Linked DNA regions of Prolixibacter sp. NT017. The protein of the gene in region 2 interacts with the protein of the main gene of each other region in a pairwise test. Links are inferred from orthologs where the notes say so. Each region holds a gene or a part of one and is shown on either strand. Other genes may lie near its edges.

Region 1 (3,017 bases), 2.6 Mb from region 2 along the record:
ACAAATATCGGTGTTGTGGGCAGCCAGAGCAATGTCGTAGGTATCGGTTGCTGCACACATGGCAAACAGAAAGCCGCCGTTTTTGACGAAATTTTTAATGATTTCTGCGACCTTAAGCTTGAGCTTGGAAACTTTCTGAAATCCGTTTTTTTCCGCCATTTCGCGATTAACACGTACCTCCTCCTGGTACCATGGCATGTTATGATAGTTCCGGTAGAACTTCCCAAACTCACCGGTGAAATCTTCGTGATGAAGGTGCAACCAGTCGTAATTCTTTAACTTCCCATCAAGAATTTCTTGATCGTAAACAACATCGTATGGAATTTCCGCATAGCTTAACACGAGGGTTACCGCATCATCCCAGGGTTGCTTATTTGGAGGGGAATAGACTGCAATTTTAGGCGCTTTCTGCATGGCAACGGCATCCATGTTCACGTCTTCACGTGCAATGTACTGAAGGATTGATGAAGCTTTCGCATCTGGAATCGTCTCTACGCTAACGCCACGAATCAGGCACTCGTCATGGACATTCCGGTTCGATGGCATCAGGAAACTTCCTCCCCGGTAATTCAACAGCCACTTCACTTCCACATCCTGCTGAAGAGCCCAATAAACAACGCCATAAGCTTTGAGGTGATTTTTCTGCTGATCATCCATGGGAATCAGCAAAAAAGCTGCGTGTGCTTTTACTACCAAGATAAACAGTAGAGTCACCAGAGAGAAAATTCGCTTCATATTCAACCTGTTTTGAGAAGTCCTTCTCAGAAAGGTGTCTCGTCGTCGAGACCTCCGCCGGCAGCCGGGAAGCCTTGTGTGCCCAAACTCTTTTCGAACGGACCATTGTCGTCTTCGTTCATCTTTGAACTAAAACGAGCACCAACCTGCCCATTTCCCAAATCTTCAGGCATGGTTCCTAGACTTTCTTCATCGGGGTCACTAAAGCGCGCCAAATGGCTCTTAAATGCCAAATGAACATCACCCACGGCGCCGTTACGATGCTTAGCGATGATAATTTCAGCCATCCCGATAAGGGAATTACCACTTTCGTCTTCCGTGATGCCGTAATATTCCGGGCGGTGAATAAACATAACCATATCCGCATCCTGCTCAATCGCACCCGATTCACGAAGGTCGGAAAGCTGCGGACGTTTTCCATCGCGCGATTCAACCGAACGGTTCAGCTGCGACAACGCGATAATAGGCACATCCACCTCTTTCGCTATCGCTTTCAGGTTACGTGAAATCGTACTCACCTCCTGTTCTCGGCTTCCTCTTCCTTCCGAACCGGCTGTCATCAGCTGCAAATAGTCGACAATGATAATGCCGATGTTGTGTTGCATCTTTAAACGCCGGGCTTTTGCCCTGAACTCGAAAATGGAAAGTGCGGGTGTATCGTCAATGAAAAGTGAGGCTTCCTCTAAGTTTTTTATTTTGCGGTTCAGCTGTTCCCATTCCCAGTTTTCCAACCGGCCGGTCTTCAGTTTTTCTGAACCCAGTTCCGTTTCAGCAGCAATCAATCGATTCACCAGCTGAATCGACGACATCTCCAATGAGAATACAGCGACAGGCACATGGTGATCAACGGCCATGTTACGGGCCATCGACAAGACAAAAGCTGTTTTTCCCATCGCCGGACGAGCAGCAATAATCATCAGGTCCGTTTTCTGCCAACCGGAAGTCATCCTATCCAGACGCGTAAAGCCCGAAGGAACACCGCTCAGTCCTTCTTCCTTCTTCGAGTTCTCTTCAATCTGTTCGATGGCTTCCCTCAAAATAGGCTTAATAGGCTGCGATTCCTTGGTGATACTACCTTCGGTTACTTTGAACAAAGAACCTTCGGCATAATCGATCAAATCCTCCAGTTCCATGGTATCGTCGTACGACTTGGTCTGGATTTCGGTGGAAATACGAATGAGTTCACGCTGGATGTGCTTCTGCGCAATGATGCGAGCGTGAAACTCAATGTGCGCCGCGGAGGCTACTTTGCTGGTCAGCTGCGTAATGTAAAGCGGGCCGCCAACTTCTTCCAACTCTTCCCGGTTCTTCAGCTCCTGCGTTACCATGAGCAAGTCGACCGGTTTTTCGTTGGCACTTAAATCCTGGATGGCTTTGAAAATTCTCTGATGCTCCTCCTTATAAAAACTTTCGGGCTTCAAAATATCCGCCACAGCAATGTAAGCATCCCGCTCGAGCATGAGCGCTCCCAATACGGCCTCCTCTACCTCGAGCGCTTGCGGCGGTATTTTACCGTATTGCGCGTTGAGTTGATCCAGTGTTAACTTACCTCTGTTTTTATTGCGGTTATTGTAATTTTCGCCAGCCATTTAACTTAAAAATTAGTGCGTTCTTGGGTCTGCAAAGATTCAAAAATAACGATTCCGACCATGTCATATGGGATATTTTATCCACCATCGGCAGTACATGTGCGTTCTATCAGCACGTTACCTATTTACTCACAAGAAATCACCAACACCGTAAACACCCTGTAAACAGAGTTGTCAACAAGATGTGAACAATTTCAGTTGATAACTACACTTTAGCCTTATTAATTCCCTCTTCGATGATTTCTGTTAATAACTCTTTCAAATCGAGCTCCATGGCCTCTACTTGCTGTGGAATAAAGCTGGTTCCGGTCATGCCGGGAATGGTATTTACTTCGAGAAAATAGAAACGTCCCTCGTGCCGGATGAAGTCGATACGAACAATTCCGTTGCAGCCACACAGGTCATAAATCTGGGACGACAGCGCCTGAATTTCCAGCATCGCCTCTTCCGATATCCGGGCCGGAGTAATCTCTTCGGCCATTCCGGCTACATATTTCGATTCGTAATTGAAGAACTCGTTCCTGGGAATAATTTCGGTTGCCGGGAAAACCAGCTTTTTTTCGCCGATTTTCACCAGACCACAAGTGAACTCGGTTCCCGAGATAAATTCATCGACCAGTACTTCATCATCCTCTTCAAATGCTTTTTCGATAGCAGGCTTCAGCTCATCAGCCGTTTTTACTTTCGTGATAC
Region 2 (3,021 bases):
TGTTATTCAGACCGAAAACCACCGAGCTGGCCAATCCGCTGTACGAAAGGGCATGAATCATGAAATAGAGCGAACCGAAATTGGCTGCTCCCAGGAAAATTCCTCCGGCAATAACGGGAAGACGAAAGAACTCTTTCCAGCCGGGACGTTTAAAGAGGGTTACCACTAAGCCAATAATTCCTGCAGTAGCGAACAGGATAGTGGTAAAGACCGCTGTTGTGGTTCCCCGAACATAAACCTGTTGCACATATTTCACCATCGAATCGACAGCTCCGGTACCCAGAAAGATGACGACTGGCAATAAAACGGCATTCCAGTTGGTTTTTCCGTTTCGTTTATAGATAGCTAAAAGTACGGCCAGGATGGCGGTGACAATTCCGATTATCCGGAAAATGGTTACCCGCTCGCCAAAGAACAGGATGGAGTAGAGAATGGGTACGACCATCGAGAGTTTGGCCGCCAACGCCGTAATGGTAATCCCGGCCTTTTGCGAAGAGCGGGCTATCAAAAAGAAGATGGCAATGAAGAGGATACCAATTAATAGGGCATAGGGCAGCCAGCCAGCTTTGATAATCGTGGTTACCGAAGGCAAATGAGGAACCAGCCGGAATCCTAATACCGACGCGGTAATGTAATTCAGCAGGATGACCAGAAACAGGTCGGCTTTGTACTTTTCCAGGAATTTGAATATGAAAAAGATAAGCGTCGACGATAAAATACTTAGTAGCAGGTAGTGCATGGATTTGCGATATTTTACGGACACGAAAATATAAAAAAAAGCAGACCCGGAGGCCTGCTTTTTTAATCACTTAATGAAGCATTACATCTTCAGCTTGCGTTCAATTTCGTCGATGTATACCCTGAAGTTTTTGTCCGTATCTTTCAGATTACTCACCGTTTTACAGGCATGTAGCACGGTCGCGTGATCTTTTCCGCCAATTTGCGAACCGATGGACGCCAGCGACGATTTGGTCATGCTCTTCGAAAAGAACATGGCAATCTGCCGGGCCTGTACAATTTCACGTTTCCGTGTTTTGGCCTGTAAGCTGTCGATTGGCATACCAAAATAGTCACACACTACCTTTGTAATAAAATCGATGGAGATTTCGCGCCGGGTATTTTTCACCAGCTTGTTCACCATCTTGATGGCCAGATCGAGCGTAATCTCTTTTTTGTTCAGGGTTGCCTGGGCGAGGAGCGAAATCAAGGCTCCCTCCAGTTCACGGACGTTGGTATTGATATGCGAAGCAATGTACTCGAGGACTTCTTCGGGTATATCAATACCGTCTTTGTAGATTTTCTTCCGCAAGATGTTCATGCGGGTCTCAAAATCGGGGATCTGCAAATCAGCAGTCAATCCCCATTTGAATCGCGACAAAAGACGCTGTTCCAGTCCCTTCAGTTCAATCGGCGGCTTATCCGACGTCAGGATAAGCTGTTTTCCGGTTTGATGCAGATGGTTAAAGATGTGGAAAAATGTTTCCTGTGTCTTTTCCTTGCCGGCGAATTCCTGCACGTCATCAATAATCAATACGTCAATCATTTGATAGAAGTGCAGGAAATCGTTACGGTTATTGTTCCGCGTCGCTTCCGCAAACTGTGTCTGGAATTTGTTGGCATTTACGTAGAGCACTACTTTTTCGGGGTACCGCTCTTTTACTTCAATCCCGATGGCTTGCGCTAAATGGGTTTTCCCAAGTCCCGAATTACCGTAAATCATCAGGGGATTGAAAGCTGTTCCTCCCGGGTTTTGTGCTACCGCGAAACCGGCACTCCTGGCCAGCCGGTTGCATTCACCTTCCACAAAATTATCGAAGGTATTATCCATTTTTAGTTGCGGATCGATGTGCAACTTCTGGATGCCGGGAATCACGAACGGATTCTTGATAGATTTTTCCTCTTGCGTGAGGGGAGCTGAAAGCGGCCGGTTTTTAATCTTCTTGTTGTTGTTTGTCGGCAGCTTCACGGTATAAGGCTTGCTGTTAACAGTATTGTTGTTATCCACCACAACACTGTATTCCAACTTGGCCCCAGTCCCGAGCTCTTTTCGCAGGGTCTTACGTAAAATGTCAATGTATTGCTCTTCGAGGTACTCGTAAAAAAACGGACTCGGTACCTGAATCGTCAATACATTCTCTTCCAATTTTACCGGAACAATAGGTTCAAACCATGTCCGAAAACTAATGGCAGGAACGTTGTCCTTAATAATCCTGAGGCAATTTTCCCAGGCCTTTTCATGGTCGTTGTTCATTTAGGCAGCAGGCTTAAAAGAAGTTCAACTTTGTTATTATTTCCATTTCCCAAGACAAAGGTTATAAAAAATTAGCCTGAAAAAAATTCCATCGACTCTTGCATTTTAGTATCGGTTTAGACTTCAGTTTATTAAAAAAGTAAAAAAACAAAAATAAATTAACTATCTAGTAGTCAATTGTTTGAGTTCTAGCATGAGCCACAAAATCTTGGTAAGTAGATTTTTGTGAATTCATTCGCTAAGCTGGTTTTTGGAATCTTCCCGGTAGTGATGCGGCAGGCTCGGTTACCGGGAGGCTATTTCCGATTTTATTCAGCTATCGAATTTAAAAAAAATGAAATTGGAATGAAATTTATTTGTTAACCTTTTTTAACGCTCTTTCTAATCTGATTTTTTTCCCATTTTTGAATGCCACGATCGAGGCGTCGGGAAAGACATTTTGTGCCTTATTTAAAATGGTTCTAATTTGCTCAATCGATGAGGTATTCCCGATAAAATAGTTAAAGTACTTACCTGATTTGACCTCTTCAACATCATTAAATGGCTTAAATAGAGCTGATTCCATAGGTATTGCTGAAGTGCTGCTTACCAATAGAACCCTAAATTTCACATTCTCATTAGGTTGCGAAGTATGCTTCGGGGTAAGGTAAATTTCTTTGCCCAGATCGAACGCTGAGAAGTGGATAAAACGTTTCGGGTTTTGACGTAAATCGATCAACAACCGGTTCAGGTTTTGAGTTATCCGGTTAAGATTGTTATACAGCATCGGG

Evidence for each region.
Region 1: the proteins of dnaA (region 2) and dnaB interact in binary tests that used the Escherichia coli proteins (3 or more experiments, as listed by UniProt). The link is inferred for Prolixibacter sp. NT017 from one-to-one orthologs.

Annotation. Positions count from the first base shown.
Region 1 is NZ_BLAV01000001.1:3,770,687-3,773,703, forward strand. The notes cover bases 44-2,983. They hold dnaB (replicative DNA helicase), read right to left. Parts: upstream 2,325-2,983; coding sequence 762-2,324; downstream 44-761. Other genes in these bases: GJU87_RS15730 (asparagine synthetase B), read right to left, coding at 44-735; GJU87_RS15740 (D-alanine--D-alanine ligase), read right to left, coding at 2,530-2,983. In the rest of the region: more of GJU87_RS15730, read right to left, coding at 1-43; more of GJU87_RS15740, read right to left, coding at 2,984-3,017. UniProt on the Escherichia coli protein: The main replicative DNA helicase, it participates in initiation and elongation during chromosome replication. Travels ahead of the DNA replisome, separating dsDNA into templates for DNA synthesis.
Region 2 is NZ_BLAV01000001.1:1,136,997-1,140,017, forward strand. The notes cover bases 37-2,980. They hold dnaA (chromosomal replication initiator protein DnaA), read right to left. Parts: upstream 2,252-2,980; coding sequence 821-2,251; downstream 37-820. Other genes in these bases: GJU87_RS04720 (EamA family transporter), read right to left, coding at 37-739; GJU87_RS04730 (MlaD family protein), read right to left, coding at 2,604-2,980. Outside these bases: more of GJU87_RS04720, read right to left, coding at 1-36; more of GJU87_RS04730, read right to left, coding at 2,981-3,021. UniProt on the Escherichia coli protein: Plays an essential in the initiation and regulation of chromosomal replication. Binds in an ATP-dependent fashion to the origin of replication (oriC) to initiate formation of the DNA replication initiation complex once per cell cycle.